3 regions of the Pectobacterium parmentieri genome follow, and region 3 is predicted to be linked to each of the others. Evidence: riboswitches for the same ligand, from Rfam matches in the RefSeq annotation. Region 3 holds a riboswitch; each other region holds the start of a gene.
What was found. Region 3 has a riboswitch for thiamine pyrophosphate ahead of thiB (thiamine ABC transporter substrate binding subunit). Riboswitches for the same ligand answer to the same signal wherever they lie in the genome.
Positions count from the first base shown of each region.

Region 1: it holds a riboswitch for thiamine pyrophosphate, as region 3 does, so the genes downstream of both, thiC (phosphomethylpyrimidine synthase ThiC) here and thiB (thiamine ABC transporter substrate binding subunit) in region 3, are expected to answer to the same signal.
Region 2: it holds a riboswitch for thiamine pyrophosphate, as region 3 does, so the genes downstream of both, thiM (hydroxyethylthiazole kinase) here and thiB (thiamine ABC transporter substrate binding subunit) in region 3, are expected to answer to the same signal.

Region 1 is NZ_CP015749.1:3,805,598-3,812,519, forward strand. Features, by position in the region: gene hemE (uroporphyrinogen decarboxylase) at 1-684, opposite strand, end outside; gene nudC (NAD(+) diphosphatase) at 801-1,583, opposite strand; gene A8F97_RS17285 (Rsd/AlgQ family anti-sigma factor) at 1,692-2,153, shown strand; TPP riboswitch at 2,276-2,413, shown strand; gene thiC (phosphomethylpyrimidine synthase ThiC) at 2,527-4,467, shown strand; gene thiE (thiamine phosphate synthase) at 4,464-5,105, shown strand; gene A8F97_RS17300 (HesA/MoeB/ThiF family protein) at 5,107-5,886, shown strand; gene thiS (sulfur carrier protein ThiS) at 5,883-6,083, shown strand; gene A8F97_RS17310 (thiazole synthase) at 6,085-6,867, shown strand; gene thiH (2-iminoacetate synthase ThiH) at 6,867-6,922, shown strand, end outside.
Region 2 is NZ_CP015749.1:2,724,417-2,731,338, reverse strand. Features, by position in the region: gene A8F97_RS12395 (LysR family transcriptional regulator) at 1-100, opposite strand, end outside; gene A8F97_RS12390 (hypothetical protein) at 170-787, shown strand; gene A8F97_RS12385 (hypothetical protein) at 784-1,713, shown strand; partial or broken gene A8F97_RS24910 (transposase) at 2,171-2,290, opposite strand; TPP riboswitch at 2,587-2,683, shown strand; gene thiM (hydroxyethylthiazole kinase) at 2,721-3,515, shown strand; gene thiD (bifunctional hydroxymethylpyrimidine kinase/phosphomethylpyrimidine kinase) at 3,512-4,315, shown strand; gene psiE (phosphate-starvation-inducible protein PsiE) at 4,532-4,939, shown strand; gene yegS (lipid kinase YegS) at 4,953-5,852, opposite strand; gene trhP (prephenate-dependent tRNA uridine(34) hydroxylase TrhP) at 6,482-6,922, opposite strand, start outside.
Region 3 is NZ_CP015749.1:4,938,524-4,945,445, reverse strand. Features, by position in the region: gene sgrR (HTH-type transcriptional regulator SgrR) at 43-1,701, shown strand; gene A8F97_RS22490 (aromatic alcohol reductase) at 1,754-2,683, opposite strand; gene A8F97_RS22485 (LysR family transcriptional regulator) at 2,969-3,874, shown strand; TPP riboswitch at 4,028-4,124, shown strand; gene thiB (thiamine ABC transporter substrate binding subunit) at 4,205-5,188, shown strand; gene thiP (thiamine/thiamine pyrophosphate ABC transporter permease ThiP) at 5,164-6,771, shown strand; gene thiQ (thiamine ABC transporter ATP-binding protein ThiQ) at 6,758-6,922, shown strand, end outside.

The DNA of each region.
Region 1 (6,922 bases), 1.1 Mb from region 3:
ATGCATGTAACGCAGGGAGAACTCTTTGTAGTCGCGTCCGCTCAGCGCACCACCCCAGGTATCGAATACCATCACGGCCTGCGCACCCGCGCGAATTTGCGCATTAAGATAAAGAATGACGCTATCAGCCAGCTTATCCAACAACAGGTGCAGCGTTTTAGGTTCAGCGAACATCATTTTCTTGATGACGGTAAACGCTTTGCTGCTACCGCCCTCCACCATATAGGTCGCCAGCGTCCACGGACTGCCCGAGAAGCCGATAAGCGGCACTTCACCAGCAAGGTTTTTGCGGATCGTCCGCACTGCGTTCATCACATAACCGAGTTCCTGTTCTGGATCGGGAACAGGCAGTTTAACGACATCAGCATGAGAGGTGATGGGAGAGTGAAAGCGCGGACCTTCCCCCGCTTCAAAGTAGAGCCCTAAGCCCATGGCATCAGGGATAGTGAGAATGTCGGAAAACAGGATCGCCGCATCCAGCGCATAACGCCGTAAAGGTTGTAGCGTGACTTCACATGCCAACTCTGCATTTTTGCACAGTGACATAAAATCACCCGCCTGCGCACGCGTTGCCTTATATTCCGGTAGATAACGCCCCGCCTGACGCATCATCCACACAGGGGTGACATCAACAGGTTGGCGCAATAACGCCCGCAAATAGCGATCGTTTTTCAGGTCGGTCATGTTCTCTTCCTTTCAGCCTCACGGCGGTTCTACACCAGATAGATGTGATGAAGCGGATGCGTTATAAAACGAACGTGTTATGAAACCAATACATTAATGGCGCAAATAGTACCACGTCAGCCTTCGTTCTCGTGATAAGCGCGGCACAACACCACGGTATCCTCGATAAGTCGACGGGCCACGGTGCCCAGCGGAGGCAACTGTGGGAGTTGGTCATAGCGGAACCAACCCGCGTCACGCAGCTCTTTCGGATCGTGCTTGATTTCTCCCCCCGCATAATCCGCCACAAACGCCATCATCAGTGAATGAGGGAATGGCCAAGGCTGCGAACTTACATAACGCAGGTTTTTTATCTGAATTTGGCTCTCTTCCATCACCTCACGCACGACCGTCTGTTCTAGCGTTTCGCCCACTTCTACAAATCCAGCCAGCACGGTGTACATGTTTCCGCGATGCCGATTGTGCTGCGCCAGCAAAATCTCCTTGCCACGGCGAATCGCGACAATGATGCAGGGGGCGATCTGCGGATAATAACGTTCTTTGCAGTGGCCGCATAAGCACGCCAACTCCGTTTTGCTCTGCACCATTTCATGGCCACAGTAACCGCAAAAACGATGGGAGCGATAGAATTCAGCCAACTGCACGCCTCGCCCCGCCAGTTGGAATAAGCCCACGTCTTGATCGAGCAATTGGCGAACGGACGCCATACCCGTATCCCGCCCCTGGCACACCAGCCAGGCAGGCTGCCCTTGCCATTCGCCAATCTGGCGAGCCACTTTCCCTTGCAACGACCACTCTATAGCCGTTCCGCGTGGCAATTCCCCTTGGGGAAGCCAAATTTGTATCGCATCGCTAACTATCCACCAGCCGGTTTCATCACCTTTTAGCGTCTGTTCCATATCTTTTTATTGCTCCATTGCCACTTCACTGGCATTTTACATTCAGAGTGATTACATAAGTTTTATAACTGGGATTTCAGTTATTTCTTACCGTTCACGGAGTCAACAATGCTAAACCAGCTACAAAGTCTGACTGAATACGTTGGTGGCAATAATGCGTTAATCGACCAATGGCTACAAGCGCGTAAGCAGCTTCTGGTGGCTTACTATCATCTGGTTGGCATCAAGCCGAACAAGGAAGCGCTTTCTCTTTTGGATGAAGAAGCATTGGATCATTTTTGCCAGAATCTGGTGGACTATCTTTCTACCGGCCACTTTCATTTATACGAAAAGATGCTGCATGAAGCAGCGACCCACAGCGAACAAGTATTAGCGCTTTCCACACAACTCGACCTCGCCCTGCAAAACAATACACAGCAAATCATGACGTTTTACGATAGCCATCTGGCAGCCGCTATCGATGATGATAACTGTCTTGAATTCCAGCAGGCACTTTCCAGCGTCGGCGAAGCATTAGAAGAGCGTTTTACGTTAGAAGACAACATGATTACGCAGGTTTACGATAACTAGTCGTCATTTGTCGTTATTTAAGAACATCATCACACGCTGTACAGGCAAAAGCGGCACGCTTTGACATCCGCGTTTTGCCGTCATACAGTGTAGGGGTTTTATTGACCCGTCTAACAGACGGGCAAATCTTGTCGGAGTGCCTAGCGTGCTTGTGTTTCGTTTTTACGGAACCTATAAGTGCACAGGCTGAGACCGTTAATTCGGGATCCGCGGAACCTGATCGGGTTAATACCTGCGAAGGGAACAAGAGTAATGCACTTCATTAAGCTCACGGCTGCGTATTTCTATATACCTGCTCTGATGCTCAATATCATTATTACTCCCTCCGGCTCCAGACAAGCAATCTTCCCTTTACGTCTTACAGGAACTTGCTATGTCTACAGAACCAGTGCTGTCCAAATCAGGCCGCCGTGAGCAACGCGCCGCCGCCCAACAGTTTATTGAAACCTTACAGGGAACCGCCTTTCCCAATTCCCAACGCATTTACCTTGCAGGCTCGCGCGACGACATCGCCGTACCGATGCGTGAAATTCAGCTCAGCCCGACGCTACTCGGCGGCGGCAAAGACAATCCCCAATACGAACCTAATGAGCCGATCCCGGTTTACGATACGTCAGGGCCGTATGGCGATCCCGCAGCCCAACCCGATGTCCGCGTTGGGTTAGCGAAGCTACGCGCCAACTGGATTGCAGAGCGTCACGACACCGAAGCGTTATCCGGCGTTAGCTCCGATTTTACCCAGCAACGTCTGGCAGATGCGGGTCTGGATCATCTGCGCTTCGAGCATTTGCCACGGCCTTTACGTGCCAAAGCGGGCAAACGCGTCACCCAGCTTCACTATGCACGGCAGGGGATAATTACCCCGGAAATGGAATTTATCGCCATTCGCGAAAATATGGGACGCGAACGCATTCGCGGTGAAGTGCTGCGCCAGCAGCATCCTGGGCAAAGTTTCGGTGCCCTCCTGCCGGAAAACATCACGCCGGAGTTTGTCCGTCAGGAAGTGGCCGCCGGGCGCGCCATTATTCCTTCAAACATCAACCACCCCGAGTCGGAGCCGATGATTATCGGGCGCAATTTTCTGGTGAAGGTGAACGCCAATATCGGTAATTCCGCGGTGACATCCTCCATCGAAGAAGAGGTGGAAAAGCTGGTCTGGTCTACCCGCTGGGGTGCGGATACAGTGATGGACCTCTCAACTGGCCGCTATATTCACGAAACCCGCGAGTGGATCCTGCGCAACAGCCCGGTGCCCATTGGGACGGTGCCGATCTATCAGGCACTGGAAAAAGTGAATGGCATGGCAGAAAACCTGAACTGGGAAATGTTCCGCGATACGCTGCTGGAGCAGGCTGAGCAAGGAGTGGACTATTTCACTATCCACGCGGGCGTACTGCTGCGCTACGTACCGCTGACGGCCAAACGCCTGACTGGCATCGTCTCACGCGGGGGTTCCATCATGGCGAAGTGGTGTCTGTCGCATCACAAAGAGAGCTTCCTGTACGAACACTTCCGTGAAATTTGTGAAATCTGCGCCGCTTATGACGTCGCGCTGTCGCTGGGTGACGGGTTACGCCCAGGCTCCATTCAGGATGCCAACGACGAAGCTCAGTTCGCCGAGCTGCATACGCTGGGAGAGCTAACCAAAATCGCCTGGGAATACGACGTACAGGTGATGATCGAAGGCCCCGGCCACGTTCCGATGCAGATGATCCGCCGCAACATGACCGAAGAGTTGGAGCACTGCCACGAAGCACCATTCTATACGCTCGGCCCGCTGACCACCGATATCGCACCGGGTTACGATCACTTTACCTCTGGTATCGGTGCCGCCATGATCGGCTGGTTCGGCTGTGCAATGCTCTGCTACGTGACGCCGAAAGAGCATCTCGGTTTGCCGAACAAAGAAGATGTCAAACAGGGACTGATTACCTACAAGATCGCCGCCCACGCCGCCGACTTGGCGAAAGGTCATCCCGGGGCGCAAATCCGTGATAACGCTATGTCGAAAGCCCGCTTCGAATTCCGCTGGGAAGATCAGTTTAATCTGGCGCTCGATCCCCAAACGGCACGGGCCTACCACGATGAAACGCTGCCGCAGGAATCTGGCAAAGTCGCCCATTTCTGTTCCATGTGCGGCCCTAAATTCTGCTCGATGAAAATCTCACAGGAAGTACGCGATTACGCCGCGAAACAGGAAGCGGAAGCCAAACCGATTGAAGTCGGAATGGCACAGATGTCACAGGAATTCCGCTCTCGCGGCAGCGAGCTTTATCACAGCGCCACCAGCCTGCCAGCCGAGGAAAACCAATGACGGATTTAATGCCTTTTGCCCCGACGGCACAACGGCTGGGGCTCTATCCCGTTGTCGATAGCGTGGAGTGGGTCGAACGTCTGCTTGGTGTCGGGGTTAAAACGATCCAGCTAAGAATCAAAGATCGGTCAGATGAACAAGCCGAAGCCGATGTGATCCAAGCGATCGCCTTGGGTCGGCGTTATCAGGCGCAGCTCTTCATTAATGACTATTGGAAATTGGCCGTAAAACATCAGGCGTACGGCGTACATCTGGGCCAGGAAGATCTGGATACCGCCGATCTGGCTGCGATTAAACAAGCAGGCCTGCGCTTAGGCGTCTCCACACACGACGATCGTGAACTGGCACGTGCGGTGGCGATAAATCCGTCCTACATCGCACTGGGGCATATTTTCCCCACGCAAACCAAAGACATGCCTTCCGCACCGCAAGGGTTAGCCGAACTGACCCGACACATCTCCGATCTACAAGACCGTTTTCCCACCGTGGCGATTGGCGGTATCAGCATCGACAAAGTGCCTGCTGTGCTGGCGACGGGCGTCGGCAGCATTGCCGTCGTCAGCGCCATTACGCAGGCAGCAGACTGGCGGCAAGCAACCGCGACGCTGCTCAGGATAGTTGAAGGACGGGAGGCATGACATGGTAACGAATCCCCATCCAACGCCTGCGGGACTGAGCGATAGCGAGTTCATGCGCTACAGCCGCCAACTGATGCTGGAAGATATTGGCCCGGAAGGTCAGGAGAAACTCAAAGCCGCCCGCGTTCTGCTGGTAGGGCTCGGTGGACTGGGTTCCCCCGCGTCGCTCTATCTGGCCGCAGCAGGGGTCGGCACGCTGCTACTTGCTGACGATGACTCGCTGCATATCAGCAACCTGCAACGCCAGATTCTGTATCGCACCAGCGACACTGACAAGCCCAAAGCGGTGTTGGCACAGCGTCAGCTACAGGCATTAAATCCGTACTCAGAAGCAATAGCACTCACCGAAAGGCTAAGCGGTGACGCGTTACACCACGCCGTCAGCCGCGTCGATCTGGTACTGGATTGCAGCGACAACATGACAACCCGTCATGCGGTTAACGCCGCCTGCGTAGGTGCCGGCAAACCGTTGATCAGCGGTAGCGCCGTCGGTTTCAGCGGCCAGCTTGCAGTCTTCATGCCGCCTTATCAGTCTGGCTGCTACGCCTGCCTGTATCCGGATACCGCCGAACCGCAGCGCAACTGTCGTACTGCGGGCGTGCTTGGCCCAATAGTCGGCGTGATTGGCACACTTCAGGCGTTGGAGGCAATCAAACTGCTGGCGGGGATGCCGTCCGCGCTGGACGGAAAGCTGAGAATGTTCAATGGCAAACAGCAGAGCTGGAACACACTCCAACTGACGCGTTCACCTCATTGCCCGGTATGCGGGGGCGTAGCATGAAAATCACGCTGAATGATGAGCCCTTTGAATGTCCAGAGGCTATTACGGTTGAGACGCTGCTGAACCAGATAAATCGATTTCAGCCCGGTACGGCGTTAGCCATCAACCAGACCATTATCCCGCGCGCCACCTGGTCACTGCATCAGGTACAAAACGGTGATGATATTTTGCTTTTTCAGGCAATCGCGGGAGGATGACATGCTGCACATTGCCGATACAATATTAACGTCACGACTGCTAACCGGCACCGGCAAATTCGCTACGCCAGAACTGATGCTGGCGGCACTTAAGGCTTCCGGCTCACAGTTAGTGACTATGGCGATGAAGCGCGTTGATCTGAATGGTGGAAACGATGCTATTCTCGCCCCGCTACGCCAGCTTGGTATTAAACTGCTGCCGAATACGTCAGGTGCCAAAACCGCAGACGAAGCTATTTTTGCGGCCCGACTGGCGCGTGAAGCATTGGGTACCCGCTGGCTGAAGCTGGAAATTCACCCCGATGTGAAATACCTGTTGCCCGATCCCATCGAAACGCTAAAGGCCGCTGAACAACTGGTAAAAGAGGGCTTCACGGTACTGCCCTATTGCAGTGCCGACCCGGTGTTGTGCAAACGGCTGGAAGAAGTCGGCTGCGCAGCGGTGATGCCACTCGGTGCACCAATTGGCTCCAATCAGGGGCTACAAACGCGTGATTTTCTCCGCATCATCATCGAACAAGCGCGCATTCCGGTGATTGTCGACGCGGGCATTGGTGCCCCAAGCCATGCGGCCGACGCGTTGGAAATGGGAGCCGATGCCGTGCTGGTCAATACAGCAATTGCCGTTGCTCGCGACCCTGTAGCGATGGCGCACGCATTCCGGCTGGCCGTCGATGCCGGTGGGCTTGCTCGCCAGGCTGGGCTGGGAAATAAGCAATCTGTCGCCAGCGCCACCAGCCCACTCACCGGTTTTCTAAATCGACAAATGGAAGGAGCGGAGTGATGAGCGTCGATTTTCAAACCGTCTGGGAACAGCTCGACTGGGATGACCTGACGCT
Region 2 (6,922 bases), 2.2 Mb from region 3:
TTGAAAGACCCAGTTCGACAGCGGCAGCAGAAAAACTACTGGTTCTGACCACGGTCAAAAAAACGTTAAAATCTTCGATCTGAGGCCATTTGTTTTTCATTATCGTCATACAATCCAATAATATATAATTCTTAAATTATATAGCATTATATCAATATGCAAAACTGCTATGGCAAGTTTCTTGCTAAAGAATAAATTTTTTGACGAAATGCTGGCACTGAAGATTTCCCAGTTTATTGGGGCAATTGGTGAAGCTAATATTGTCAAAAAACTGTCTGGCGGTTCAGCCCGCTTTCACGTGTATAAGAAAGACGCCACGGCAGAAACACCCCTTCTTCATCTGAATGTGGTAGCTGGTTCGGTCACTCACTTACAGCATAGTCGTACAAAAAACGGGCTGGATATAATTGCCAAGGTCGTCAATCCTTCTCCACCGCCTCCACATTTCTGGGCAATATTTGAGGTAAAAACCACGGCGATGCATTCTAAAGATGTTCCGCCATTGGGACAATATGAAGGGGAACTGTCAGTTAAGCAGAAAAAGGGGATTGATTATGTGATAACAACAATAGAAAATGCTTTAAAAGCTAATGAAAAAAATCCTCTAGGGTTTGTTATTGGGCAAGGGATAAATGATAAGTACAAGGCCATAAAAAATACCGTTAACCCCGAAGGTTTACAGCAGGCAACCTTATGGTTTGGAAGTAAAGAGATCGTTAAAAAATCCTTTGGTATAGATATAATGAGTCACTCACAATTAATAAATAATGGAAGCATAAAGCCATGAGTCGTTATGATGATATCAGCAATTACTATTATAATGAGAATAGTGCCGAAATGGATGTAAAAAGATACCTTGATTTATTGGGTGATTCTTATGAGATATATTTGGAGGAGTTAGAGAATAATCCTCATGAGTTGTTTTTTAGAGCCAGTTTTCTTTTCAGTTATGTCTCTCTAAGACATATTTATTATTACTCTTGGCAATTGACATTCAAAAACAAAATCGACAACCAAATGTTGTGTGATTTTATCGCTTTTGAGTCAATGGGCATATTCTGTGAGTATGCGTCATATCCTGAGCATGTTGATAATTTCAAGATTCCTCTCTCTAAACAAGGTAGTGCCATACTGTCTTTTTTAGCTTGTCATAGAAATGATATTGCAGAACATTGCTACCCCTTCATTCTTGATGGGTTAAAAGCCATGACTCCGGGAAAATTGGGTGAATTAGAAGTACAAAAACTTGGAATACTAGCCGTTGAAATGTTGGCCAGTGAGAAAAAACAGACTATTGATTGGGATTCAATGGAGATACCCTTTGATAAATTTTATAGTAATTTTGTCCGAGAAGCCCTTTATTCAAAGGATGGAAAAGTATTAACGGACTGGCTCACCGCTCTTTGTGATAATCACTTGAAATGGTCTGCACGTTCAGAACTTGTAGAAAATGAGTCTCCTTTATTAGGTTATGAAATATCAGAAGATCATCAATTCCTCTGGCCATTCGAATATCAGGCCATTAAAAATTTCCGTGCCAAACATGGCTTAAGTACCCCTGACATTGATCATCCGTTACTTAAAACACCGATGGCGATCAACCATCATCCTGATTTTAACCAATGGAAAGCACCCGAATGGTTTTATCCGTTGCTTGATAAGTTAATCGCTATCAACCCGAAGATTTCATTTGTTAAGGATCTATTCAAGTAATATAGAGTTGGTAAGTGAAAGCTAAATAGCTATATGGACACCTCGCCGATGCAAGCACGGACAGTTTTTTTCTGACAAAGTCGTCACGCACATATATTCGGCTTCGTGAGCCTCGATGAACATCCGTAATCCCTGGCCTGATTATCGCAAGGGCCTGCTGTGGCCGAGTTATTTGTCAGGTTTACAGAGAATCGGTTCTACCTGCCAGTTCATCAACGCTTCGGACTTCTTATAAATCAATTGATTACTTAGCTATATAATCCGTTCTCTGGTTTACCGGAGCCCAAGCCACCCGGGCATTTTAGTTCGCCAGCGCGACTACGGCTTTATTCACGCCGCTGCGGACAATGATACCTTTCAGCCATCGCTGGAGACTGCCGCTTCGATCTTCCCGGCGGTTCATTACCCGGTAAACCACTGAGCGGGATCCATGGATAAGCAGCCCACGTAGATAACCGTCTCCACGTTTTGTTATCCCGAGAAGCCTGACTTTTCCGCCGCTATTGTGCTCCTTCGAAACCAGGACCAAATAACTGGCAAAGTATCGTCCATTATGAAAATCGGTGCCTTCATTCAATGCGACAGTCAGGATTGATGCACGTAGCGGACCGATACCCGGAATATTTTCCAGCCGGAGTGTATCCCCGTTTTGTTAACTTATCTGCTTAGCCAAATTGTATTGATTACCGGATCAATCTCGGCGTCGACCATCCCATCTCTGATCCTCAGTATGGGGTTGATTAACCAATCTAAAGGGGGATGGCGTTTTTCTCTATGTCAGCGCGGACTGTAGTTTTTCATTTTTATCGGTGGTGGAACGGGACGAACTGGCGCTTGCTTTACGGGGGTCACTTACTTATGCTGCGAAGCGTAGTAAATGACTCGGGGTGCCCTTCTTTGTGAAGGCTGAGAAATACCCGTACCACCTGATCTGGATAATGCCAGCGTAGGGAAGTCACGGTATTCCCCACCGGTTACCGCTTTCTTCCACGCCGGTTGGGAGACCTATGAACACGCAACCCACCGACTTTTCTGCCGCTCAGGCAGCAACCTCACTCACTCAATTTCGTTCTGCTTCACCGCTGGTACACTGTTTGACCAACGATGTAGTGCAATCTTTTACTGCTAATGTGTTGTTGGCGTTGAATGCTTCGCCCGCTATGGTGGTCGATCCTGATGAAGCCGCGCAGTTCAGCGTGATGGCAGATGCGTTACTGATTAATGTTGGTACGTTGGAACGCACGCGTGCCGAGGCGATGCGTGCAGCCGTAAGCAGCGCGTATCAGGCGGGTACGCCGTGGGTGCTCGATCCCGTTGCCGTAGGTGGTTTAACTTTCCGTACTGAATTTTGCCAGGAATTGCTGACGTGGAAACCGGCGGCGATTCGCGGCAATGCGTCCGAAATCATGGCGCTTGCTGGGTTGGCCGCGCAGGGGAGGGGCGTGGATAGCACCGATGATTCGCTGGTGGCTCTCCCTGCTGCGCGCGAATTGGCCCGGCAGGTGGGGACGATTGTGGCCGTGACCGGAGCAGTGGATTATGTCACGGACGGTGAGCGCGATATGGCGGTAGCCGGCGGCGATAGCATGATGACACGCGTGGTCGGTACGGGCTGCGCGCTGTCGGCGGTGGTTGCGGGATTTGCTTCTCTGGAAGGTGATCGCTTATCCCACGTGGCGGCGGCGTGCTATGTCATGGCATTAGTAGGGCAACAGGCGGCCTTGGCGTCGCAAGGTACGGGGAGTTTTATTCCCAACTTCCTTGATCGACTCTATACCTTGCGTGCGGAGGATCTGGCATGAAACGTATCAATGCGTTGACGATTGCGGGTACCGATCCGAGTGGCGGTGCGGGGATTCAGGCGGATTTAAAAGCGTTTTCAGCCCTGGGGGCTTATGGCACCTCGGTCATTACCGCGCTAGTGGCGCAGAACACACGCGGCGTGCAGTCTGTCTACCGAATTGAGCCGGATTTTGTCGCAGCGCAGTTAGATTCCGTGTTGAGCGATGTGCGTATCGACAGCGCCAAGATTGGGATGCTGGCGCAGGCCGATATTGTTGAAACGGTTGCCGAGCGTCTGCGTCATTACACGGTTCCTTTTGTGGTGCTAGACACCGTGATGCTGGCGAAAAGCGGCGATCCGCTGCTCGCGCCTGAAGCGGTGGAGTCGATCCGCCGTGAGCTGTTGCCGCTGGTTTCCTTGATTACGCCCAACCTGCCAGAAGCCGCCGCATTGCTGAATACGTCACCTGCCACCAATGAACTGGACATGCGTGAACAGGGGGAAGCACTGCTGGCGATGGGCTGTCAGGCGGTGTTAATGAAAGGTGGTCACCTCAGTGAAGCGGAAAGCCCAGACTGGCTGTTCAGCCGACAGGCCGACCCGCAGCGCTTTAGTTCGCCGCGCGTGGATACGCGTCACACGCATGGTACGGGCTGTACGTTGTCTGCCGCGCTGGCGGCGCTGCGACCGCGTCACGATAGCTGGGGAGAGACGGTTAAGGTCGCTAAGGACTATTTACAGCAGGCGCTACAGCAGGCCGACACGCTGGAGGTCGGGCACGGGATCGGCCCCGTTCATCACTTCCATCGCTGGTGGTAAATATTGCGTACCCTAAATAATTCGAGTGGCGTGAAGTCAACGCGCACGCCGCTTGAAGTATGACGGGGATAAGTAAATCGACTTGTACTTTGTGCGACATCTTTGTCAGTAATTTCAAACTAAATTAAGCGTATTTCGGCGTGACAGTACGGGTGTGTCCGGTTACTTTGCTGTGAAATCTTGGTGTTAATGTGAAATAGGATGTGGGGATAACATATGGCAGGTTCTGCTCGTAGTGCAATGGCTGCCAAGGCGCTTCAGACGATACTCAATATCGGTCTGCTGGCGCTGGCAACCATTTTGGTGATTTTTTTAGTCAAAGAAACGTTTCATTTGGCGAAGGTGCTGTTGATCTCCAGCGAGAAAGATTCCTCCTATCAGTTGATAGAAGGCATTGTGATTTATTTTCTCTATTTTGAATTTATTGCTCTAATCGTGAAGTATTTTCAGTCCGGCTATCACTTCCCACTGCGCTATTTTATCTACATCGGCATCACGGCCATCATTCGCCTGATTATTGTCGATCACAAAAGTCCATCGGATACGCTGGTGTATTCAGCGGCGATCCTGCTGCTGGTGGTGACGTTATACCTGGCAAACAGTAATCGCCTGAAGCGGGAATAATCAGAACGCGTCGTTATTCCAACAGCGAACACTGAGGCGGCAACCGACAGTAGATCGCTGCGGGAAGCACCTCGATGCGGAAACATTTGGCGGTGAGCGGCTCGCCGTCCAGATTAAACGTCATATCGTCTGGTGCGGTGATCTCCAGCCAGGGCAGGGTCGCGGAGATCATGTTCTGGTTTTCGCTGCCGGTAAACCAGGCCTGAAGCATATTGGGCAACAGCTCTTTTGCTGACAGTACGCTCAGTTCCAGCAGTCCATCGTTGATCAGCGCCTCCGGACAAAGCTGCTGTCCGCCGCCTGCCTGACTGCCATTTCCCACTGCGATAACCAATGTATCGCCCGACCAGTGAAAATCCGGCCCGCGAATCTCACAGCGCTCGGCTTGCAGCATATCCATACGAAAGAGCGCGTGCAGCACGTAAGAGGCACTCCCCAGTGCGGCCTTCATCTTGGCGGGGGTTTCCGTCGTAATGCGCGTAGCAAATCCGCCCGTTGCCATGTTGATGAAGTAGTGACTGTCATTGACTTTGGCGATATCAATCGCGGTAGCGCGGCCTTTGATCGCCAACGTCATCGCATTGTGCATTTCCATCGGAATCTGACAACTGGTGGCAAAATCGTTGGCCGTGCCCAGTGGCACAATTCCCAGACACGGACGAACCGCTTCCGGTTGCATGGCTAGTGCTGTGGCGACTTCATTGACGGTGCCATCGCCTCCGGCGGCGATCACATTATCCGCGCTGAGTTGAATCGCCTCTTCCACGTAGCGCTTCGCATCACCGTATTCCCAGGTGACGCGGATATGCAGCGTATAGCCGTCTTTGCGTAGCTCACCGATGGCCTCGCGAAGCTCTTCATTACCCGCACTTTTCCCATTCAAAATCAGCAGTGTGATTGGATTTTTTTCCATGTCGTCTTTCTCTGGCTGCGATGTTGTTAATACGAAACGTTGCAGTTAATCATAGTCACTAAATTGGTAGGCAGATATCAGAAGAGTCGGTGAATATACCCGTCATACTTCAAGTTGCATGTGCGTTGACAGCGCTTAAATACTCGGCCCGTCGTGGGCCTTGCCCTAAAGGGCCGCTGCAAGCAGCGTTCAAATCTGCTCCCGGCAGATTTGTCACCCGAATCACTTACCTGAGTAAGCTCATCGGGATGCCTTCTCTTGCCGCCTGCCTGAAACTCGAATTATTTAGGGTATATGTGCGGTGGGGAAATACGTGGGCGGGAGAAAAAGAAAAGCCAGCTCAAGGGAGATTGAGCTGGCCAAGGAGGTGGTTCCTAGTAGTATCACTACGCTTATTTTTCGTTCTATGTTTTCTCAGCGACGCAATACTAACCACAAGACCGGCGAATTGATGTGATCTGTTTCTAATATTCGTTAAAAAACCCCTGAGCTTTGTAACGATACCTTCAGGCTGTGAGTGTACTTATTTGTTACGGGGAAAGGGCGTTAGTGGGGGGACATACCGTAAGAAAGCATTGCCCTGTGAAGGGCAATGCTGGATGTGCGAGCCATCCTGCGGGATTACTGGTTTATTCGATGTTAGGATTACGCGTGGTCGTGCCCGGCAGATTACGTAGCAGTAGCGCATAATCCAGCGAGACATCATCTGGCACCGGCAGATAAACGATATGGCCGTTACCCGGTGCAACCTCGGTCGGCTGGCCTTTGGTATTTTGCATGGCTTCGATGGTGAACTGAATATTGCCGTTTGGCGTCATCATTTCCACGCTGTCGCCGCAGGAGAATTTGTTCTTCACTTCGACTTCCGCCAGCCCGTCGCGGCGCACGCCGGTGAATTCGCCGACAAACTGCTGACGATCGGAAACAGAATAGCCGTAGTCGTAGTTCTGGTAATCTTCATGCACGTGACGACGCAGGAAGCCTTCGGTATAGCCACGATGCGCCAGACCTTCCAGCGTTTCCAGCAATGTTGAGTCGAACGGCTTGCCCGCGACGGCATCGTCGATGGC
Region 3 (6,922 bases):
GAAAGATAAATTGATGACTTTAGTGCAGGGAGTTCCTCTTTTATGTCTTCCCCTCGATTGCAACAACAGTTCATCCGCCTGTGGCAACACTTTCAGGGACAAACCACAGACACCACGCTGCAAGAGCTGACGGGGGTGCTGAACTGCTCACGCCGCCATATCCGTTCATTGCTGAATGCGATGCAGCAAGCAGGCTGGCTCATCTGGCAGGCAGAAGCGGGAAGAGGAAAACGCTCGCAGCTCTCCTTTGTGTATACCGGATTAGCCCTACAGCAACAGCGTGCCGAAGATTTGCTAGAACAGGATCGCATTGAGCAACTGGTGCAGTTGGTCGGTGACAAAGAAGCGGTGCGCCAGATGCTATTGGCTCACCTTGGGCGGAGTTTCCGACAAGGGAAGCATATTCTGCGCATCCTCTATTACCGCCCGTTGCGCAATTTATTGCCCAGTTCAGCACTGCGGCGTTCGGAAATGCATATTGCGCGACAAATCTTTAGTGGATTAACCAACATAAATGAGGAAAATGGGGAACTAAAGCCCGATCTGGCTCATCATTGGCAAGGCCTATCTCCCCTGCACTGGCGCTTTTATCTGCGTCCGGCCATCCGTTTCCATCACGGTCGTGAACTCACGATGGATGACATCACCACATCGTTATCACGCCTCGCGCCGCTTCCGCTCTTCTCCCATATTGAAGCAGTGACCTCACCGATGCCGTTTGTGATTGATATCCACTTACACAGCCCAGATAAGTGGTTGCCGTGGCTGTTAGCCAGCGTACACGCCATGATTTTGCCGCAGGAGTGGCAAACGCTGCCGAATTTCGCCCAACACCCGATTGGCACTGGCCCTTACGCCGTGGTGCGCAATAACAGCAGCCAATTGAAGATCCGCGCTTTCGATGACTATTTTGGCTATCGGGCGCTGATTGATGAGGTCAACATCTGGGTCTTGCCGGACGAGCCAGAAGAAATGCCAGTGTCTGTCCAATTTCAGTCTGATGATTCTCACCATGAGCAGTTGGAAAGTCGAATGGAGGAAGGTGGTTATTTCCTGTTATTCGACAAACGCTCGCCTCTGAATCAGCGTCCAGAAGCTCTGCAATGGCTCAGGCAGATATTTAACCCTATTTCGCTGCTCAGCCACGCCAATACCAGCAACCAGCGCGACTGGTCGCCCGCCTATAGCCTGTTGCCACGCTGGCATCATCATCGTCCCGATACGCCACAGTCCATTCCAGATGGGCTAACCGATGTTACGCTCACGTTTTATCAGGAACACCCAGAGTACCGGATATTAAGCGAGATTATGCGCACGCTGCTGGCGCAACAGGGTGTCACCCTGCGTGTTCAAACCATCAGCTACGAAGACTGGTATCAGGGCAATGCTGAAAGTGATATCTGGTTTGGTAGCCTGAATTGCTATCTGCCGCTCGAATTCTCTCTGTTCGCCATGCTTTATGAGCTGCCACTGGTGCAACATTGCCTGAATGACGATCTAGCGACAGACGCACAACAGTGGCGTAATCACACGCTCCCGATGGCGGAATGGAGTGAAAAACTCATCAAAAGTGGGCAACTGCATCCGTTATTGCATCACTGGCTGCAACTTCAAGGGCAGCGCAGCATGCGAGGCGTCCGGATGAATATGCTAGGCTGGTTTGATTTTAAATCCGCCTGGTTCGCGCCGCCGGAACGCTGAGAACCTTTGAAAATAGGTGCGGGGCACGTTGAATCGCTCCGCACCTTTCTGCCTATTTTTGCAACTGCATTCGTAAGAAATGCTCGACGTCGACCGTCTCGTAACCATTACGTTCATTGAACGTGCCTGATTTGTCCCACCACATGCCCTCACCCAAAGCAAATGCGGCCCGATAGCGCGTCATTGCGTCATCTGGAGCCACCTTCAGATCCCTGCGCAATTTGTCCAGAGTCCATAGTGTCTTCTCAAAGATTTTCCCCGTGACACGCTCAACGACATCGGCAAGTTGCCCGTATGAAATCGTATCACCTGCCACGTAGACCACCTCATTAACCCATCGTGGTTCGGCCAGCAAGATTTCCGTCGTGAGCCAGCCAATGTCTTCGGGGATCGTCACAGTCACTTTCGTATCCCAACTTCCCAGACCATGAAGGATCCCACTTTCCAGATCCACCACATCGAAGGCGGGTTCAAACAGGAAACTCGTGAACATGCCGGTCGAAACAATCACCCATTCGGTACGCAGTTGGCTACGTAGCAACTGTCTCACGTCGTACTGTTCATCAAAAACTGGATGGCCGCTTTTTCGCCCCACAACGTCATAGTCAACGCCAAATTGCCAAGGGAAATAGCGCGTGACGTTGGCAGCCAACACCGCTCTGGTTATTTTCATTTGAGTGCCCGGCCCTGCCACGAACCCCGAACAGTTCAATACCGTCTTATAATGCTTGAAAAGCTCCGTCAGAGCGTATTCATCAGAGGCCAGGTCGAACCCGATAACGTCAACCCCTAATGCACGGAGTTCGGTCAGTGTTGCCATACCCTGATCCGACGGACCGTTAACGGTGTCCGGCGAAACGAGTACCGTGACCGACAACGGCAAGGCTCGCGCACGCGGTGCGAGAGCACGCAATACCGCCATACCGAGCTGCCCTGCGCCAAGCACAAGAATATCTTTCAACGCTGTTCCGCTGTCATTCATGTCTTAATTCCTTCAAAATTTCAAATTATCGCCATCATAAGGAGTCGAGTGCGTTCCCGATGAATTCAGTGTGCTAACATGCCCTGGCCTATTCATACCTGTAACTTTCAGGAAATCCAGAGATCGGGGATTATGTTATACAAAAATGCACGCATGATAAGATTCGCTCAGACCACTTCATAATTTGAAAGAATCGAATAATAAAACACGCTAGCCGCTGTCACGGCAGATACGCTGTCTACACGGTCAGCAACGTTTCATCGCAAAATGGGGAGACATCATCGTATGGATCGGTTTCAGGCCATGGAAACATTCATTCGTGTGGTCGATGCGGGTAGTTTCAAAAAAGCGGCGGAAACCCTGCATGTTCTGCCATCCACCGTCACCCGCAGCATTAAAGAACTCGAATCACATCTCGGCGCTCGGTTACTTAACCGAACGACGCGAGCACTCAGTATTACGGATGTTGGCCTGCGCTATTACGACAGTTGCAAAGCGATCTTACGGGATGTGCACGCGGCGGAAAGCGTAACGGCACAGCAAAAGGAGGAACTACAGGGAACGATCAGAATCGGAGCGACACCTTCTCTGGTCAAAAATTTCCTTATCCCGGCACTGCCCGACTTCTGTGAACGTCATCCTGGAATAAGGCTAGACTTCCACCTGGGTGATGCCACCGTGGATATTGTCCAGCAGGGTATCGATTGTGTCATCAGAACCGGAGAACCACCATTATCACGACTGGTCGCACGACACCTCGGGGCGTTCCATTGGACTATCTGCGCTTCCCCACGCTATCTTGAACAACATGGATACCCCACAACGTTAGACTCGCTCAAAGATCATGTCGCAGTGGGCTATACCCACAGCCGGGCAGGTCGTTCAGTTAGCTGGGGGTTTCACGATGAAGCTCACACCGTAGCAATTCCGCTAGCAGGACAGATCAGCGTAAATGACACCGATGCCTATCTCGCCGCTGGCGTAGCGGGTCTGGGTCTACTACGCATTGCCAGCTATATGGTGCGCCAGCAACTCTCTGATGGACATCTTGTCCGGCTGCTTCCTGATCTCGAAGCACCGCTTGAACCTATTTTCATCCTCTACCCGCAAAGCCGCCACCTCTCGCCGGTTATCCGCGCTTTTATCGACTGGTGTACCGCGCTAATCGCGCAGGAGGCCATGAAATGGTAAATGCCAACAAATAGAACACAAAAGCCTTCACGTTAAGCGAAATTGTGCACCTACTACGGCCACACCACCGCGTCTGAATGGGCATACAAGCCTGGTTTGCGCAGCCGGAACGCTGAGAACCTTTCGCTGCCCGGCTTAACCCTTTACAATGAGGCGTTCTCAACGGGGTGCGGAAAATTTTTCGCTGAGAAGATACCCGTCGAACCTGATCCGGTTAATACCGGCGAAGGGATTTGAGAGTGTGGCTTATTGCTGCCTCGAAGTCCTTTGCCACCCTATGATTCTCAGGAGTGCAAAGTGTTAAATCAATTATTACACCGTTCAGCCATCGTGCTGAAAACCAGCCTGCCTTGTCTGTTACTGCTCTCAGCATCCGCTTTCGCCAAGCCCGCGCTTACCGTTTATACCTATGATTCATTCGCTTCAGAGTGGGGTCCAGGACCTGTCATCAAGACCGCGTTTGAAAAAGAGTGCGAGTGCGAGCTGAATTTCGTCGCGCTGGAGGATGGCGCATCGCTGCTGAACCGTCTGCGTATGGAAGGAAAAAACAGCAAAGCGGATATCATTCTGGGGCTGGACAACAACCTGTTGCAGGCTGCGGAGCAAACCGGCCTATTTACACCACACGGTCAGGACACCAGCACTGTTACGGTGCCAGGGGGGTGGAGCAATAAAACGTTCGTTCCTTACGACTATGGCTATTTCGCGTTTGTATATAACAAAAACACGCTGAAGAACCCGCCGAAAAGCCTGCATGAACTGCTGGACAGCAACGCACCGTGGAAAGTGATCTATCAGGACCCGCGCACCAGCACGCCGGGACTAGGTCTGCTACTGTGGATGCAGAAAGTGTACGGCGACGACGCGCCGCAAGCCTGGCAGAAGCTGGCGAAAAAAACCGTTACCGTGACCAAAGGCTGGAGCGAAGCCTACGGCCTGTTCCTTAAAGGGGAAGCGGATCTGGTGCTAAGCTATACCACATCACCGGCCTACCACATCATCGAAGAGAAGAAAGACAACTACGCAGCGGCCACTTTCAGCGAAGGACACTATCTGCAAATCGAAATCGCCGGGCAGTTGGCTTCCAGCAAAAATCCCGAGCTGGCAAAACGCTTTATGAAGTTCATCCTGAGCCCGACTTTCCAGCAGGCTATCCCTACTACCAACTGGATGTATCCGGCGGTGAAAACTGAACTGCCTGCGGGCTTCGCGACGCTTGCCGTACCTGAGAAAGCGATGCAGTTCAGCGCACAAGAAGTCGCCGACCAAAGGACGCAGTGGATTCAGGCATGGCAACGCGCCGTCAGCCACTGATCGGCGGACGTCTGTGGCCAGGGCTACTGGCCACCACGCTGTTAATTTCCGTTGCCGTACTGGCTTTTGGCGCACTGTGGATACAGGCGCCAGAAAGCCAGTGGCGCACGCTATGGCATGACAGCTATCTCTGGCATGTCATTCGGTTTACCTTCTGGCAGGCTTTTCTCTCCGCGCTATTTTCTACCGTTCCCGCGATCTTCCTCGCCAGAGCGCTGTACCGACGGCGCTTCCCCGGCCATCGCTGGCTGCTTCGCCTGTGCGCGATGACGCTGGTGCTGCCCGTGCTGGTGGCCGTTTTTGGCCTACTCAGCGTGTATGGCCGACAAGGCTGGCTGGCCTCTGCATTGGGCTGGTTTGACCTGAAATACACCTTTTCGCCTTACGGACTGCAGGGCATTCTGCTGGCACACGTCTTCTTCAATCTGCCGCTGGCAACTCGGCTGCTGTTGCAGTCACTGGAAGGTATTGCCACCGAGCAACGTCAGTTAGCCGCCAATTTGGGCATGAATAGCTGGCAACATTTCCGTCTGTTGGAATGGCCTAATCTACGCAGGCAGATTTTACCAACCGGTGCGCTGATTTTTATGCTCTGCTTTGCCAGCTTTGCCACGGTTCTGTCACTGGGCGGTGGCCCGCAGGCAACTACGATTGAGCTGGCGATTTATCAGGCATTGAGCTTTGATTACGATCCTGCACGCGCGGCGCTACTGGCATTAATTCAGATGGTTTGCTGTCTTGGTTTAGTGCTGCTGAGCCAGCGGCTGGGACGTATTCTGCCTATCGGCAGCACACAGCAGCTTGCATGGCGTAACCCGCAGGATAGCGCCTTGAGCCGCCTCACCGACGGCCTGCTGATCGGCGCACTATTGCTGCTGGTCATTCCCCCTTTGCTGGCCGTGGTCGTTGATGGCGTGAACCGCTCACTGGTTTCCGTGCTGCAACAGCCCGTGCTCTGGCAAACGCTGTTTACCTCACTGCGCATTGCCTTAGGTGCAGGATTACTGTGTCTGGTATTAACCATGATGCTGCTCTGGAGCAGTCGCGAGCTTAAGTTACGCCAGAAGCCACTCTACGGGCAGTTGATGAATCTGAGCGGTATGCTCATCCTCGCCATGCCCGGTATTGTGCTGGCAACCGGCTTTTTCCTGCTGCTGAATAACAGCATCGGGCTGCCGCAATCCCCCTATGCGCTGGTGGTGTTCACGAATGCGCTGATGGCAATTCCATATGCCATTAAAGTGTTGGAAAACCCGATGCTGGACGTCGCCGAGCGCTACAACCGGCTCTGTACATCGCTGGATATTCGCGGCTGGCAGCGGCTGAAGCTGATCGAGCTGGCTGCGCTGAAGCAACCATTAGCACAGGCGCTAGCCTTTGCCTGCGTGCTGTCGATTGGGGATTTCGGTGTTATCGCGCTATTCGGTAATGAGCAATTCCGCACGCTGCCGTTCTATCTGTACCAGCAAATTGGCTCCTATCGCAGCGCCGATGGCGCGGTCACGGCACTGCTGTTGATGCTGCTGTGCTTTATGTTATTTACCCTGATTGAGAAACTGGCAGGCCGTCATGATCGCGCTTGAGAAATTAACCTACTTCTATCAGCACTTACCCATGCGTTTTGATTTTCACGTCAAACCGGGTGAGCGCATCGCCATCCTTGGCCCCAGTGGCGCAGGAAAAAGCACGCTGCTGAACCTGATTGCCGGTTTTCTGATGGCGGATAGTGGCGAA